DNA from 4 places in the Paenibacillus sp. FSL H8-0260 genome. Region 1 is predicted to be linked to each of the others. Evidence: predicted binding sites of a transcription regulator. Region 1 holds the regulator's gene; each other region holds the start of a gene.
The links. Region 1 encodes Rex, which represses fermentation and respiration genes when NADH is low (regulators of the CRP and FNR family bind a similar motif). Its sites were predicted from a motif close to TTGTGAAATATTTCACAA; they were not measured.

Region 1 (4,469 bases):
TTTTTAATCAATCGGCCTATTTTCGTATGTGAATTTAAGAGAATATTCGATGATAACCACCCATTCAGTATATCACTTAGTATATCACTTTTGTACATCAAATAAATGTAAACAAGCGAACTTATTATAAGTTCGCTTGTTTACTATGACACCCTTAATTTCCTTATGTTCAGCTTAACTTTTAGGTAAACTGTAACCTTCGCCCATTCGGGACCCATCCGAAAAGCGATAAAATTGATAATAATACCGACCGCTCTGTTTATAAAAAAGCTGCCAAGCATACTCTCCGTTATATACTCCCGGCAGCAAGCGTTCAATCGTTATGTCCGGAAGATCAGCTTTGATAATGCCGCGTATTTGGGCTTCCGAGGTTCCTTTACTTAGTTCCTCAGCAAACACTGCGTCGTCGCCTTCAGCAAATTTTCCATCTACCGTAAAGCGGACCCAGACCATAAGAGCAGTCCCGGCTTCATTTTTCCCTGTTAATACCCAGTACACTGCATTTTCATCCCAAACCGATTTTTGTGCTTTGGTTACCTCTGTTAGACCCGCTCTGGTTTTGGCAACATCCTTAGCGATATCACGCTCGTTCCATTGATCTTTCATAATATAGGCATAGAACTGGATAAGTCCAAACCCCAGGAGCAGAATCAGAACTGACCCCAGGAGGATCCATTTTTTCCTTTTCTTCAAGGTACAGCTCCCTTTCTAGTAATATATCTTTTTTGATTATATAACACACCCGCGTGTTTATCCAAAATTTCATAATTTTCTAGGTTTCCCAGCCTTAAAAATACACAAAAGGCCGCAACTTTTGCTAAAAGCAAAAAGTCGCAGCCTATTATTTATTCGTTATTCTCCAGACTTAACGCTTCAATAAACCTTCGAAGGCTTCTTGCGCTTTACGCCGGATAGCTTCCTCATCCAGGGTTAAGCATTGTCCATGCTTGATGACCTGTTTACCATTCACCCACACATGCTCAACATCCTTAGCGCTAGCAGAGTAAACCGCATGAGACAACAGATCTGTGTGTGGCAGCAAATGCGGCTGATCGATATCAATAGCAATGAAATCTGCTTTCATCCCTACAGCAAGTCTGCCTACATTATTTAAAAAGATGGACTGCGCGCCATATTCTGTAGCCATACGCAGAGCCTCTGGAGCTGGAACAGCCGTTGGATCACCGCTGACACCCTTATGAATGAGAGCTGCAAGCCGCATCTCTTCAAACATATCCAAGTTATTGTTGCTTGCCGCGCCATCCGTGCCAAGAGACACCTTCACACCAGCTTTTAGAAGATCAGTAACCCGAGCCACTCCGCTAGCCAACTTCAAATTACTGCCCGGATTATGAGATACACCCACATTATGGCGAGCCAAGATCTCAATCTCTTCATCATTTAAATGAACACCATGTGCAACTATCGAGGGACGTGTGAACATGCCAAGCTTCTCTAAGTGAGCTACAGGACGCAACCCGTAATCCGCCACATTTTGTTCCACTTCACGTTTCGTTTCGGACATATGCGTATGCATCGGTAAATCCAGATCATGCGCTGCCTGCACGAACTTAACCAGGAAGTCCGGAGGGCAAGTATAAGGGGCGTGCGGCGAGATCATAGTAGTAATTCTGCCTTCAGCCTTTCCATGCCAGTTACGGGCAAAAGAAATCGCTTCCGCAAGCTTGTGATTCTGTACATCCTCTGGACATAACCCGATCACACCACGCATCAATACGGAACGGATACCTGATAACTCAGCTACCTCGGCTACTCGGTCCATATGATCATACATATCGAGGAAGGTCGTAGTTCCACCCTTCAGCATTTCCAATACAGATAAGGAGGTTCCCCAGTATACATCATCACCGGTGAACTTTTCCTCCATTGGCCACATCTTCTCCTGAAGCCACACTTGTAGCGCTAAATCATCTCCATATCCACGCAGCAAAGACATCGCCGCATGACCATGTGTGTTTACAAGTCCAGGCATGAACAGCAGACGGCTGCCATCAACCACTTGCACTCCAGCTTCCATCTGAGGCTCTTCTTTTCCTATGTAAGTGATTAAATCATCTTCAATAGTCATATATCCACTCAGAACCGGCTCATCCGTTCCCGGAGTCAGAAAATACCCGCCCTTAATTATCGTTTTATTGTTGTTCATGTTCGCTTTCTTCCTTTCCATCCCGCAAGTAATAAGCAAGACTTTGCAGATCAGTTGTAAAATCAGCTGCATGCACCCGGATATTCGGTGGTGTCTTCAGAATCACAGGGGCAAAGTTCAAAATCGCTTCAATCCCAGAAGAAATGAGAATATCTGCTACATTTTGAGCTTCTGAATCAGGTACGGTAATAATGGCAATGCGAATACCTTGCTCACGAATCGTGCTGCCTAGTTCATCCATCGGTTGCACAGTAAGGGAGTTGATCTTACGTCCAACCTTAGGAGCGTACGAATCAAATATAGCCGTGATTTTCATAGTATCTTTAAGATATGCATTGTAATTAGACAAGGCATGTCCGAGATTACCTGCTCCAACTAAAGCTACATTAAGCTGTTGATCCAGCTTCAGGATATGACGGATTTTCTCAATAAGATACGTTACATCATAGCCGATACCTTTTCTGCCGAAGTCACCAAAATATGCTAAATCCTTACGAATCTGTGCGGGATTAAGATCAAGCTTTTGTCCAAGTTCCTGAGAGGAAACTGTTAATATTTCGCGATTCTGGAGATCATTCAAAAAACGCAAGTACACAGGCAGTCTGCGAACAACGGCTTCTGATATTTTATCCGATTTCATATTTTTCCTCCTAAAAATAGTAATGTTCTTGTGAAAATCCATATTCAAACGTCTACCTCTCCTTATTAAGGACGGTACTGTAACACACCGCCCTTAAGGATAAGGAGGAGCTAAACTGAAGACGAGCGTTTTAAGAAGCGCCGCCATCCTCTAGCCATTCCGCTATGCGAGGGACCATTTGATCAGTAAGCATATGCTCCATTTTGGGACCAGGCAATGAATAAAGGAAATACTTCCCGTAATGAGATTCAATAACCCTTGTATCATAAACAATAACTATTCCGCGATCCTGCGCCGTGCGAACCAGTCTTCCGAATCCCTGCTTAAAACGAATAACCGCTTGAGGAACAGATAATTTCATGAACGGATTCTTCTTCTGGGCCTGTAATAACTCCGACTTCGCTTCCGCCAACGGGTGATTCGGCGGTTGAAACGGAAGTCTCACGATGGCCAGGCAAGTCAGTGCTTCACCTGGAATATCTACACCTTCCCAGAAGCTGCTCGTCCCCAGCAATACGGATGCTGCACTGTCCTGAAAGCGGCGGATCAGCTTGCTCCGGCTGCCACCTTCCACGCCTTGACCAAGCACCGTAATCTCTTGTGAGGCTAAAGCCTCTTTAAGCGGATCATATACCTGACGCAGCATTTTATAAGAAGTAAACAGAACCAGCATCCGCCCACGTGTTGTTTTAGCAGCTTCCGATAATGACTGTACGAGTGTATCGACAAATCGAGCATCGCCCACACTGCCCTTCACACTAGGAAAATCACGCGGTATAACTAACAGTGCCTGCTCGCGATACTTAAAGGGAGAAGGAAGAAGTGAGGTCATTAGACGTCCTTCTTCCGCAGCTTCGTTAAGTCCGAGATTATCAATCATAAATTGAAAAGATTTATCTACAGACAGCGTCGCCGAGGTAAGCACGATGCTTTTTTTCTTATCGAAGAACAACTCTTTAAGCTGGCTGCTAACATCCACAGGGACAGCATACATCTGCAGTGATTTGCTGCGGTAATTCCCATTTGCCTCCAGCCAATATACTACATTATCGTCATTCAGCCCCATAAAGAATCTTACTTGCTCACGGATGGAAGCCAAATCCTTAAATAAACCGCTAATATCAGTAACAAGACTGTCTGCTGAGGATTGGCTTTCCTGGTCGCGCATCTCGTTAAGCATTTTATCACCCTTACGGATGATGTCGCTTAACGTCAGATTCATAGTGTTCTCTAGTGCAACCAATTCATCCCAATCCTTCGGCTTACGGGCGGGAATCAAACGCATAACCAGTTGTCCCGCTTCCCCTGCCCCTGCATCACTGCGTTCCGGCAAAAGGCTGAACAGCTTGTCGCTGAGTGCATCCCAGGTTTCTTTGACGGTAAGCAGATCCGGGTAGATCCGATCGATGACTCCGCTCCATTCTGAAGCCTCTTCACTGCCTGACGACTGTAATATCTGGCGCAGAGCAGGAAGCTGTCCGTTTCGGCTATCTTTATACAGCCGCGATAATGTGTGTGCCACAGTGAAATGCTTCATATGCATGCCAAGATGTTTACCAGCCACATCTTCTAAATGATGTGCTTCATCAATGACAAGATGCTCGTAAGCCGGAAGCAGCTGGTGCCCAGCCTTAACATCTGCGAATAGCTTGGAGTGGTTCG
Region 2 (4,469 bases), 1.1 Mb from region 1:
CCAAATCCACCAGGATCTCTTGCTTGGAGGAATAGTTGTTGTAATAGGCTGTTCGAGAAACCCCTGCGCGCTTCACAATATCGGTGATGGTGATTTTGTCAAAAGGCTGTTCCTGGATCAAGAAGACTAATGCCGTACAGATGGCTTCTCTTGTCAAACGGTTGGTTTCTTTATTGGAACGATGCTGAGAGGTATTTGGACTGTATAATTCATGATTTGAGATGACATTTCCCCTCCGTTTGTACATTCTGATGTTCGTTTCATTGTTTTTCATGAGTCTTTTCAATATGCTAAAACCATAAGGCATTACAAATGTAATGTCAAAATAATCGTTAGTTAAAATGGGAGGGCGTCATGTTAGAAATCTTATATAGACGATTGTCAGCAGTGCTGCTTTTGATCCTAGCACTAAGTGCTACGGTATTCATTGGCGAAGAAACGGTAATCTCAATCGTGACCATCATCTTTTTATTAGCAGAATTAGGCATCTCTTTTTTACTATTAAAGAAGCGTGAGAAGTTACATGTAGTATTTATTAGTGCGATGGTGGCAGAAGGGTTATTCTTACTAACAAGAAATTTTTGGCTGCTTGCGCTTTCTATCCTCTTGCTGATCATAGCGGGCATATGGAGAGGACTCTTGGGGCAAAAGGTAAGCAGAAGAGTTACTCCGTTTCTAGTGGTTCGTAAAGTGTTATTCAGCATTGCTGCACTTATCGTTACTGCACTTTGGGGTATTGGAGTCTATGCAAAACCTATTACAACACCTGTAGCATTAGCTGCTGATACGACAGTGACGATCGATGAACGCAATTTGGATTCTGCAGCAGTGATGCTCAAAGATATTGAAGTAATGAATTCTTTTGGAAGCCGTACAACCGGCTCTGAGGGTCACAATCAGTTTATTGCTTGGCTGGAGCAGCAGGTATCGGATATGGGGCTGCAAGTTTATCGTGATCGCTATACTTTTGACCGATGGGAAGAAAAGAACAGTACTTTAATGATTGATCAGCAGGTAATTCATGTCTCTTCAGCTTTTCCCTATTCCGGGGAAACTGACGAAAAAGGTGTAACTGGGGAGCTGGTGTATACGAAGCGTGGTGAATATGGCCAGGCCAGCGGAAAAATTGCTGTCATTGAAATTGAGAATTTCAGAAATTTTCCAAGTGGGATCGTTATGAATATGCGGGATTCATCTCCAATGGACAACCAAATTGCCCCAAATGAAGGCGATCTGGTCCTCACTACAGCTTTAAAAGAAGCTAAATTGGAGCAAGCGAAGGAAAAGGGCGTAAAAGCTGTTGTTTTAGTCTGGAAAGGGGTATCTGACGATAAGGTTGAAGAGCAATATGTGCCTTTTACCACCGATTATGCTGGAATCCCTGCGATCTGGGTGAATGAAACGGAAGGGCAAAAGGTTATCAGGGCAGCTCAGGAGCATAAAGAAGGTACGGTTATTTTAGAAGCGGTAATACAAAAAGATGCCCCAACAGAATCCTTTTATGTGAAAATTGACGGTAAGAATAAAGACGAAGCAATTATCGTAAATACTCATACGGATGGGATAAATGTGGTGGAGGAGAATGGCGCTGTGGGCATGCTGTCTATGATTCGTTACTTACAGCAGGAGCAGCCGGAACGTACGATGATATTTGCTTTTGTGACAGGGCATTTTAGATTACCGGAGTTCAAAGGGTCCTCTCAGGCAACTTCCACCTGGATGGAGGGGCATCGAGAGCTGTGGGATGGCAAGAATGGCCATTTAAAAGCTGTAGCTGGAATTACGGTCGAGCATTTAGGCAGCATGGAGTGGAAGGACGATGATACGGGTCACTATGGTCCAACTGGACAAATAAGTACAGAATATACCTATGCGGGCAATGAAATGATGGCAGCCATTTGGCTGAAGGCTATTGAAAAGACAGATAGCACACGTACTGTATTATTGCGTGGACATAACAAGTTTGAGTTTGGAGAGAGTCAGCCCTTATTTGAAGCAGGGATACCGGTGATTGGTTTCATTCCAATGCCCGACTATCTGCTCGTGGATAGTGACAACAGAGAGATGGACAAATTTGATGCAAAGCTAATGCATACGCAAATTGTATCGTTGCTGAAAGCGGTCAAGCTAGTGGACGGAACGGAGACGACTAAGCTTGGGAAGTCAGATGGGTATTCTTTTTTCTACGGTCGTACTAAATGATATTGGCAGATCAAGATTTGTCATGACGAAGATGACATTAGCTTTAATTCAAAAAACACTGATGATTTGAGTCAGTGTTTTTTGTTGCAAAAGGGGATATATTATGGCTCAAAATGAGAAAATATCGTTTTTTTGCCAGCATCGAAGTAGGAGGGAACTTGTGACATCACATATGCACTAATCAATCAATAGCTCCTTCGGGTACTTATTGTGTTATTCACTGAGTTGTCAGAAAGATTTGACCCTTTCTTGAACGTTTAGGGATTAAGAGATATCTGTGATTGAATTACTTGCAATTTAAGATAAGATGATTTTAATTATTGGGTCACATTATAATTTTGACTGCTCAGTATCAGATAAATCGGGCTCGCCAACTCTTGCTTTGTGAATTTTTTCTCTTTTTACATAGCAAAGAACGATGAACGTCATACTAAAACGAACAGGCAACGATGTCGCTGAACCTTGCTAAACCTGATATTGAATGCAGCCAACAGTTAGCAGGCCTAATCATAGAAAAATGAACAGTGTTTTGAAGGGAGCAGTAAAGAATGGCAATTGATACGGTGCTATGGAGCAGGCTGGTGACAGGCTTGACTCTCGGGTTCCACGTTATTTTTGCGACGATTGGCGTCGGTATACCGCTAATGATCGCTATAGCAGAGTTTATCGGGATTCGGAAGAAGGACCCCCATTATACACTTATGGCAAAGCGGTGGTCTCGAGGATTTGTCATTTCTGTGGCGGTTGGTGTCGTGACCGGTACAGCGATTTCACTACAGCTGGCCCTGGTATGGCCGAATTTTATGAAACTGGCTGGGAATGTCATTGCACTTCCGTTATTCATGGAGGTGTTCGCGTTCTTCTTTGAAGCTATCTTCTTGGGCATTTATTTGTATACGTGGGGTCGGTTCAAAAATCCGTATATCCATTGGCTGCTGACGATACCGATTGTCGCCGGGGCAGGCATGTCTGCCGTTTTTATTACGACGGTGAACGGATTCATGAACCAGCCTGAAGGCTTTGTCATGGAAGCAGGCCAATTCACAGCGATTAACCCGGTGCAAGCGATGCTGAATACGGCGACGTTCTCCAAAGTGTTCCATGTATTAAGCTCGGCCTATTTGACTGGAGCTGCCTTGTTAGCCGGGATTGCAGCCTTCGCGATGCTGAGAAAAGGTGTGTCCGCATACCACAAAAAATCTTTAAATCTAATGATGGCGGTCGTTTTACTATTCGGTTTGCTGAACACGTTAGCCGGTGATGTGTCTGCCAAGTTTTTGGCCGAGCATCAGCCAGAGAAGCTTGCAGCGGCAGAGTGGCATTTTGAGACGAGCAGCAGTGTGGATTTGGTACTATTGGGATGGCTGAATGCAGAGCATGAAGTTCTAGGGGCTCTTCATCTGCCGAAGCTGCTCAGCTTCCTGGCCTTTGGAGACTTTAATGCAGAGGTGACGGGGCTCGAGGAATTCCCCAAGGAAGAATGGCCACCGCTTCTCGTTCATTATCTGTTTGATTTAATGGTCGGAATTGGATTTACTCTGCTCGCGATTTCGTTTCTATATTTTCTGTTTGTGTTCTGGAAAAAGCGTAATGAGCTTAACAAGTGGATGCTTCGCATCATCGCACTGAGCGCCCCTCTCGCTTTTCTGGCTGTTGAGCTGGGATGGTTTTATGCAGAGATTGGCCGACAGCCGTGGATTATCCGTGGATATATGCGTGTTGAGGAGGCTGCCACGTCTTCACCGAATGTAAGAATTATATTCTTCGCCTTATTGCTCTTGTACATCGTACTCGGCAGTATGTGTGTAATCGTGCTGAGACGCTTGTTCAACAATAACCCGGCAGAAGCTGAGATGGAGAAATGGATGAAGGATCATCCTAATCAATTTACGGAAAAGGGGGGCACTGAATGATGAGTTACGAATTGATTGGCATCTCGGTGCTCTGGCTGTTTTTGTACGGCTATTTAATTATAGCTTCCATTGATTTCGGAGCGGGCTTCTTCGCCTTTTATGCACGTTTAACAAAGCAGGATCATCTCATTAATCGTCTGATTTCCCGATATTTATCACCCGTATGGGAGATTACAAATGTATTTTTTATCTTTTTCTATATTGGCATCGTCGGATTTTTTCCGGACACAGCCTATTATTATGGCTCCGCGTTACTTGTTCCGGGAAGCATTGCAGTGATTCTTCTTGCGATTCGCGGTTCATTCTATGCTTTTGAAAATTACGGTTCCAAGAAAAACATAGTATATCTTTTTT
Region 3 (4,469 bases), 1.9 Mb from region 1:
CGTTTTGTTGGAATATCATAAATGAAATCCTCCTCTAACTACCTCTGTTAATATAACCCAATCTATTATATCAAATACAATGAATACAGCCTACTGTGAAACATCAATAATGCAAACATTTCACTAAAAAAACAATAACAAAAACCCCGCTCAGATTTGAGCAGGGTTTAGGGTTAAGCTATATTAGTAAGCTAGGCTGAACAATCCTTTAATGTGGGACAAGTAACGGATATTACTTGCTTCCTTCATCAGAGTTGCAGGCAAGCCTTTTAACGGAGTAGAACTTGCACCAACGATGGCAACACCGTCTTTACGGCCTAAGCTAGCAAGTGTACCAGAGTTGATTGGGCTAAAGCTTTCAAACGATTTATTTTTCAAGAAGGCATACAGATTGTATCCGATCAATTCACCCATTTGCCAAGCGATTTGAGCAGTTGGAGGGTAAGGACGTCCATCTTCTGCAAAGACCACCGCGCTGTCACCAGCAACGAATACATCTTTGTGGGAAGTGGATTGCAAGAATTCATTCACCGTTGCACGACCGCGGTTAACTTCAAGACCGGATTCGCCGATGAGTGGATTTCCTTGTACGCCACCAGTCCATACAAATGTGTTAGCAATAATTTTTTGACCGTCTTTCAAGTCAATCGCATTGCCTTCTACATTCGTAACAGGAAGACCTGTCAGGAATTGAACACCACGTTTTTCCAAGCTTGCTACAGCACGTTCGATTAATGCATCTGGCAATACTGGAAGGATTTTAGGACCTGCTTCAACGAGCATTAGCTTAATTTCTTTAGGATCAACGCCATATTTTTTAGTAAGTGTAGGCAATACATCCGCGATTTCACCAACAAGCTCAACACCTGTTAAGCCGCCGCCACCGATCAGGATGTTTGCATCTGCTTCATTTTTCGATTTCGCATATTCACGAATACGATCTTCAATATGTTGATGAATTTTGTTAGCATCTGCAGCTGATTTCAATACCATACTGTATTGTTCAAGCCCTGGAATGCCAAAATAAGCTGTAGTGCTGCCAAGACCTACAACAAGCGCATCATAAGTAAGTGTCACACCATCAGAAAGAACAATTTGTTTGTTCTCCACAGAAAATGAATTAACCTTCGCGATTTTCAGGTCAATATCTTTCCCTGCGAAAAGCTTAGTTAGAGGCATAGCTACAGCACCCTCTGCAACACTACCTGCTGCAAGACGATGCAATTCTGTAATGATTTGGTGGGTAGGATACTGATTAACTACAGTAATTTTAGCTTCATCTTTTTTGAGATATTTGCGTACGGTTAAGGCGCTTAGTAGACCACCATAACCTGCTCCTAGAATGACAATATGTTTAGACATGATGTTTCCTCCGTCCCTTACGTATAAGATATGAAAATGATTATTTCTGCTTACTGCGTTCTCCAGCAACTTGAAGGTATGCATTTACGAAACGGAAAAGCTTTTGCGCTTGTGGATCTTTCAACAACTTCATAAGACCAAAAAGACCAATAACTTCGTTACTTTCATTCGCACGATCTTTTGCTTCGATCACTGTAGCTGCCATATTCTTCGCGGAATGCACTACAGGTTCAGCAAGTTCTTTAATTGCACTTACCGTATCACTTTTCAAGACATCATCCGCTGCGACAGTTTGCACAAAGTCATAGGACTTTGTAAGCACGCCAACAAGCTCAGTTAATTTTGGCAACTGTTCCACCAAGACTGTTAATGATTCCTGAACTTCTGGTTTCAAGAGCTGCTCAAGAACATCCATTTGTTCCTTGCTAACAGCTACTTTTGGTGATTCTTGTTCAGGTTGTGTTTGAGTGATTGATTCTGACATATCCAAATCTCCTCTGCAATAAGCTTTGCTGCTTAATAGTAATGAAAAACATAAGAACTTTTAACGCCATATTTCTATTATAGCACTTATCAAGTTATAAATGTCACAAAGTTTTTGAATTTCCATAAAAATTTGTGATTTTTATTACATTATAATAAATTATTTAAATTACTAGTGTTAATTAAAACCGTTTGAGTGAATTAATGTACAAATTCATTCAAATTCTTCTCAGTTTTCAATAAAACCTCCACAATGTCCATATTCTTCTCTGTTAGAAGTAACCTGAAATAAAGAGAACGCAGGAAGTTCTTTGTATTTATTCGTGTCACGTACTGGCTGTGGCTTCTAGGCCAACTGCCACATTGCGCCAAGTTGAGAATCCAATCGGTTATAGACTGCTGTGGAAGTAAATGATGATCGATGATTGTAACTATAATAGTAGCAATCCTTTCATCTTCTTCTTCCCTGAATATGTATTGATCGTTATAAAGCATCTTTTGAATAACTGCCAGAACCTCTTCCCGCACCGCGGCATCACTCTCCGAGCATAAAACCAGCTCATCCAAGGCGTCTGCGCCATGGGCTGCTGCGTGTGCCCAGCCTTCTTTTTCCATATAACCTCTTAAGTCCCGTTCTTCCTCATAATAACGAATCAAACCCTGCTTCACCTTTATAAATTCAGAGCTATCCAATATAGCCGTTTCCCTATGCCGCTGGAGAATAAGAGCAACAACCAATACAGAAAATGTTCTTGCATACACCGTCAGATCTTCTTTATTCCCAATGTGATAAAACAGATGCTGCTCGTCAAGAAGTATCCACAGCAGTTCACGAAGCTCCGCGTCATTAAACCAATGTTTCTCATTAATCCATTTGTAGAATGTGGAATAAATCAATTCATCACGCAGTACAGGCTCGGGATCTCCTATATGCTCAAGCATCAACTTCACATAATCCTTTATGTCCTCTCCACTTCTAAGCTCGTAGTCATTCTCTTCGATTCTTTGCAAATCTATCATCAATTGTTCTCTACTATTAATCAATTTATCCACCCTTTCATCCACTGTGTTTCTACATATCCTAATATCCTAATTTATGTCCTATTTTTTGACAACAGGGTATTCAAGATTAACTTCAATAAATTTTATCATTGACGAATTTTTTAGGCTGTGTTATTTTGAGTTAGTAACATTTAGTTAGTTCATTTACAAATATCAGGTGTTGATATTTTACAACCGAATACATACACAACGGAGGAATACTTATGAGCGCTTTTACAGACTTGATTCAGTCACGCAGATCCGCTATGAATTTTGTGGAAGGGGTCATCATCCCTCAGAATGAATTAGAGGAAATGTTCTCTTACGCCAGATTGGCACCATCGGCCTATAATCTACAGCATACAAATTACAAAGTGATATCTAACGAGAGTTTAAAAGAAGAAATTCGCGAAGCGGCTTACGGCCAATATAAAATCCATACTGCTTCAGCAGTTATTGTAGTGCTGGGAGATAAGCATGCTTATCAGCAGGCTCCAGAAATCTATGGCGGGCTTAAAGCTTTAGGAGCGATGTCACAAGAGGAATATGATGAACAAATAGAGATGATTAACAATGCTTACATTGATAATCATGCTTTTCAAAGAGATGAAGCAATACGTAATGCCTCTCTCTCGGCCATGCACTTTATGCTGATCGCCAAAGATAAAGGCTGGGATACCTGCCCGATGATCGGCTTCGATGCTGATGCTATCCAATCCACCTTGAATCTGCCGGATCATATGGTACCTGTTATGCTGATCACGATCGGCAAAGACAAAAAACATAAAATCAGACCCCGCGGCTACCGTAAGCCAGTCAACGAATTCGTTGAATTCATCTGATTATAGATACAGCAAAACGTTCCATCCGAGGCAAGTAGCGGGTGGAACGTTTTTTAATTGGAACTCATCATGAAGATAATGAACCGTGTGCCCGATATACAAGAGGGGCTCTACTTCGCATATTGTAAAATGGCTATAGCTGCTCTTTCCCGTCGTTCGGAGTCATCACAAATCAAAGCATCTTTCAAAATATTAAGCGCCTTAGAGAGTGTCTCCTCATCCAATTCCAGCGGACTATTCACTTCTTTTTCATTAGCAGAAACACCTGTAATCCACAGATCCAAGCGAGCACTTGGTTTAGGACCATTATATTGTACAACCGGTGCACTTTGGTTAAATAACTCCCGCACGCCTGTGTTTAGTTCAGAAATCCGCACACTTTTCAACCACGTCACACCATGCCGATGGCATGTACCCTCGTCAACATTATCAGTAAACTCGTTGTAAAAATAATCTCCGAGGTCCCCGAGATGTACCCAATCTCCATCGGCCACCAGCACATAATCTCCATCTTGCATCGTATGTACAAATAGCTGAAGGGCTTGCAGATGTTGCGTAAGCTCCAACTCACTATATTGGTATGTGCCAATCAATCGATCACGAAGTTCCTCTGTGGTTAGATTCTCCAGATCCCCTATTCCGGGATAGCCGATACTCACATAATTATCCTCCAAAAATGTGCTGATCCGCTCAATCTCCAGTGGCTTCGATCCCATCCGAAACAGATTCATATGTCATTCC
Region 4 (4,469 bases), 3.0 Mb from region 1:
AACCCAGGGATGACTTCGCCTTTTTCATTCAAAACGCGAGTCTTCTCGTCGATCACCAAGCCGCCCATTGTATGGTGAACGGAGGGTACAGCTTTTTCGATGTAGTAAGGGCCTTTTTCAAGAGATTTCAATCCACCGCGATGTTTGAAATCAAGGTCTTTACCTGTTTTCGCATAATCATTTACTTTATTAATCGTTTCTTTCAAAGTGTTCACGTCAATTTTAAAGAAATCAGCGGCCTCTTCAATCGTATCGGCTTTAAAGAGCAAGCCTTGTTTAACGAGTTGATCGTATTCGTCTTGATGAACTTCTATCGTTTTACCGATATCCTCAATGCCTTGATTCCATAATTGATACGTATATCCGCCCGTTTGGGCAAGAATTGCTTTAGAAATAACGTCACGACGTTCTAATTCCTCAACGAAGCGCTTGCCTTCTTGGTTAATCAGGATTGCACCATCGAAGCGGGAGTCTGCAACCAGAGAAATAACACCTGTCTCAGGATTACAGATTGGATACGTTTGAATACTCTCCATGTTTGTCAGTTTGGCGCCAATCGTTTCTGCCATAACGATACCGTCACCTGTAGATCCTGGTGTATCGGTAGACATATATTTCTCATCCATTTTAGGGTTATACTTTTTACGCATCTCTACATTGGATCCAAAACCACCGGTAGCGATGATGACGCCTTTGTTCGCATGGAATGTGATCTTGTCGCCAGTACCCGAAGTCGCAGTTACACCTGTTACTTTGCCGCTTTCGTCCTTCAGCAAGGTTTCGGCTTTCATATTCGTTTTGATCGTGATTTGATCAGCGTCTGTTTTGGCTTTTAACTTAGTAATCAATTCAACACCTGTATGACCTACAGGAATCAACGCACGTTTTCTGGAATGGCCTCCAAATTGGAACAGATGATCAGGTAAGAACTCTACCTTGATATCATCGCGCAGCCATTCGGCAGATGCTAGAGCATTGTCGGCAAGAATACGAACCATCTTTGGATCCCCGAGGTTGTCTCCGCCTTTCATCGTATCATTATAGAACAAGTCAGCCGTGTCATCAGTGATGCCAAGAGCACGTTCAACCCAGTTGTCCGGCGCATTCATCTCACCACCGGAGATCAATGTGTTGCCGCCAACAGCTGGCATTTTCTCGAGCAGAACTACATTAGCTCCAGCGCTCTTCGCTTCGATAGCCGCACTAAAGCCAGCACCCCCGGCACCGATGACGACAACATCATAGGTTTGCTCGACTTCTTCTTTGTCTTTGCTTCCACTGACTGCAGCGCCAGCGACAAGGGTAAGTCCAGACTTCGTAATTGCATCTTGAATGGCTTCGAGATATCCTTTGCTTGTAACTGTAGATCCGCTAATGGCATCAACTTTTGCGCTGTTAGTTGCCATGACCTCTTGCTTGAGCTGCGTATAAACAGGTTCTGCAAGTACTTCATTTTCCTTATGCTCTGTCACTTTAATGTCAGTGATCTTGTTATCTAATAAGGAGACTTGTACTTTAATATCGCCATGTTTACCTTGCCCAACTCCTTCAAAGACTTGAACTCCGTTTGCATCTGCAGCGGGCTCTGCATCTTTACTGCCGCAAGCAGCAAGCGTGAACATAAGACTGAGGACTAGTAGAATAGATAACAGCTTTTTCGTGTGAGTTCGCATAATATCTCCTTCATTCTGTTGTGGATTGGTTACATACACTAGGGAGAGGAAGATTTGCTAGGCAAATCCTTTATCTCTAGCCTAGACATGAATGTTATTTCATGTGAAAATATGCACAAGACCTATTATAGATTTAGTACAGCATTATGTATTTGCACAGATTAGTGTTTTTTTGTCTTTTTCGGGCATGTAAGAAACGGATATTGTGAAGGGCTATGATTACAATGAAATCAATTCACTTAAAAATTACGTTAATCGCAGGAGGCTGCTTCTTGCTGCTGTTCGTTGCATTGCTTGTAACAATATATTTGGAGATGAACCATACGGTTGTCCCTTTGAATAAGAACTTAACGCAGCAAGTGGTTACTGCACGCAGCGACCAGATTGATTATTGGTTTAATCAGCGCATTGGAGAGATAGACATGCTTGCTTCTCTAGCTTCGGACCATCAGTGGACACGAGATGAATTGCTGCAAGAGTTCGATAAGTTCGAGGCGAAGAAGAAAGTAGAGTACGAATCCATACGCGTGGTGGATATTCACGGAAATTCCTGGTCAGCAAGGGACAAGCCTTTTTCGATACTAAACCGACCCTACTATCGAAAACTGCTGAATTCAGATTCCAATTATGTGGTAAGCAATCCGATCGTATCCAAAGCGAATGCAGCCGAAATCGTCGTCATTCTTTATCGCGTGAATCCATCGGTGAATGATGAGGTAGCTTATATTGCCGCAGCCGTCTCCGTCAAGAAGATGAGGGAGATTGCTCAAGATGTAATGCTATATGACCAGTCAGGCCAGCTTATCGTCGATTGCAGAGAGCTGGGTGAAGAAGATGGAGCGGAGGATACAGCAGATAAGAAGAACATGAGTGTATTTGAGGCTCCAATTCAAAATGTGGAAGGCTGGAAGTTAGTACTCAAAGTACCGAATTCAAGTCTATCGTTAGCGGTGATCAAAACCCAGCGGACTGCATTGCTGGTAGGCGTTCTTATCGGTAGTGCGTTTATCGTCTTTCTGGTGCTGCTTGCTTCTTCCATTATTCGTCCAATTCAGTCGCTTCGCCAGGTAATGGAAAATGTGCAGAACGGCAACCAAACCATACGAGCAGATGTTACGCGCTCGGATGAGATCGGCGATCTTGGACGAAGCTTCAATGACATGCTTGTTCAATTATACGCTGTGGAGCAGGACCGAAAGGAGATGGAACTCAGACTGATTCATGAGCAGATCAAGCCGCACTTTTTATACAACACATTGGATACGATCCAGTGGATGGCAACGGAACATGGAGCAGACAATGTGGTGGAGATGGTGGAAGCGCTTAGCGCGTATTTCCGATTAGGGCTTGGCACAGGCAGTCCCTACATTCTGCTTGATCAGGAGTTGTACCATGTCGAGAGTTATCTTCATATTCAAGGTGTGCGATATGAGGAGATTCTGGACTACGAGCTTCGATATGATGAAAAGCTTGCTCAGTGCCAAGTCGTTCGCTTCATACTGCAGCCTTTGGTGGAAAATGCGATTTATCACGGGATTAAGCCACTTGGGGATCAAAAGTGCAAAATTTCGATTACAGCATATAAACAGGCCGATTATTTGGTCATTAAGGTTGAAAATAATGGGGTTATGATTCCGGAAGAGAAGCTTGTGCAGATAAATCAAGCCCTTCTTGATGATACATATGATCGTTCTGCCACAGGCTTTGGGCTATACAGTGTAAACCATCGCATTCGACTAGCTTACGGAGTGCCATATGGCCTTGCAGTGAAGAGCGAAGATGGCATTACCGTTATGGTCATTCGAATACCTTTGGACGGGGAGTGGAATGAAGATGTGGAAGATTGTCATCGTCGATGATGAAACGATCATTCGCAAAGGCTTGCGACAATACATTGAGGAGAGTCCGTATCTTTTTGAGGTTGCAGGAGAAGCGAAAAGTGCAAACGAAGCATTGAATATGGTGGAGGAAGCCCTACCACATGTATGTCTTGTGGACATCAACATGCCGAATATGAATGGGCTCGATCTGATGAATATATTGCGCGAACGCTGCCCGTCGGTTCTGGTTGTCATCATCAGCGGGTACGATAACTTTGAATATGCGCGTCAAGCCGTGCAACTGCAAGCATTCGATTATGTATTGAAACCTGTGCCGAAGAGTGATCTGAACAAGCTGCTTCATCGGATCGATGAGCATCTTCAGGTAAAATATCCTTTGCATTCACATGAAGGCAGGGTGGATAAGGAGCGGGAGCTTCCCGGGTATACAGGGGATGGAACAGTGCTTATCCAAAAAGTGACCGAGTATATTGACAGTCATTATCAGGATCCGGAGCTGTCTATTACTCGAGTAGCAGCACTATTTCATATCAACCAAACCTATCTTAGCAAGCGTATGAAGCAAGAAATCGGTGCTTCATTCCTTGACTATGTCACTGAGCTTCGGATATCGAAGGCGAAGGAGATTCTGGATGACGTAATGCCGAATATCAAAATCGGGGATCTGGCCGTGAAGGTAGGGTATAAGAGCCAGTACTATTTTAGTCGTGTGTTCAAAAATAGAGTCGGCTCAAGCCCCTTAGAGTACAAAAAGCATCCGTTCGGTTATGGATAGGAGGGCCATTCTCGTCCCTCTGCAGCACGCCATAGATGCTATGCTCGGTTCAGATCTTCAAATTCCTATCAACCATGAAGAAATTGAAGCGGTTAGAAAAGATAGTAAGGGGATCATCCCGGAGGATCGGCTAATAGTCATTGCAAGAAGCAGAAAAATATCAGAACTTGCAAAGGAGCT

Region 2: a site for Rex is predicted at 2,585-2,602, ahead of MHI51_RS15990 (cytochrome ubiquinol oxidase subunit I). Genes of this name have one in related genera too.
Region 3: a site for Rex is predicted at 1,979-1,996, ahead of MHI51_RS12015 (DUF1641 domain-containing protein). Genes of this name have one in related genera too.
Region 4: a site for Rex is predicted at 1,775-1,792, ahead of MHI51_RS03700 (flavocytochrome c). Genes of this name have one in related genera too.

The regions. Positions count from the first base shown of each region.
Region 1 covers NZ_CP150298.1:4,689,318-4,693,786, forward strand. The annotation lists gene MHI51_RS20885 (DUF5590 domain-containing protein) at 175-693, opposite strand; gene MHI51_RS20890 (amidohydrolase) at 866-2,167, opposite strand; gene MHI51_RS20895 (redox-sensing transcriptional repressor Rex) at 2,154-2,807, opposite strand; gene dinG (ATP-dependent DNA helicase DinG) at 2,938-4,469, opposite strand, start outside.
Region 2 covers NZ_CP150298.1:3,598,157-3,602,625, forward strand. The annotation lists gene MHI51_RS15980 (TetR/AcrR family transcriptional regulator) at 1-274, opposite strand, end outside; gene MHI51_RS15985 (hypothetical protein) at 355-2,202, shown strand; gene MHI51_RS15990 (cytochrome ubiquinol oxidase subunit I) at 2,751-4,115, shown strand; gene MHI51_RS15995 (cytochrome d ubiquinol oxidase subunit II) at 4,112-4,469, shown strand, end outside.
Region 3 covers NZ_CP150298.1:2,740,449-2,744,917, reverse strand. The annotation lists gene MHI51_RS12025 (SGNH/GDSL hydrolase family protein) at 1-19, opposite strand, end outside; gene MHI51_RS12020 (NAD(P)/FAD-dependent oxidoreductase) at 184-1,362, opposite strand; gene MHI51_RS12015 (DUF1641 domain-containing protein) at 1,403-1,846, opposite strand; gene MHI51_RS12010 (DUF2785 domain-containing protein) at 2,047-2,889, opposite strand; gene MHI51_RS12005 (nitroreductase family protein) at 3,111-3,728, shown strand; gene MHI51_RS12000 (hypothetical protein) at 3,839-4,459, opposite strand; gene MHI51_RS11995 (EFR1 family ferrodoxin) at 4,463-4,469, opposite strand, start outside.
Region 4 covers NZ_CP150298.1:853,761-858,229, forward strand. The annotation lists gene MHI51_RS03700 (flavocytochrome c) at 1-1,673, opposite strand, end outside; gene MHI51_RS03705 (histidine kinase) at 1,946-3,532, shown strand; gene MHI51_RS03710 (response regulator) at 3,507-4,289, shown strand; partial or broken gene MHI51_RS03715 (hypothetical protein) at 4,345-4,469, shown strand, end outside.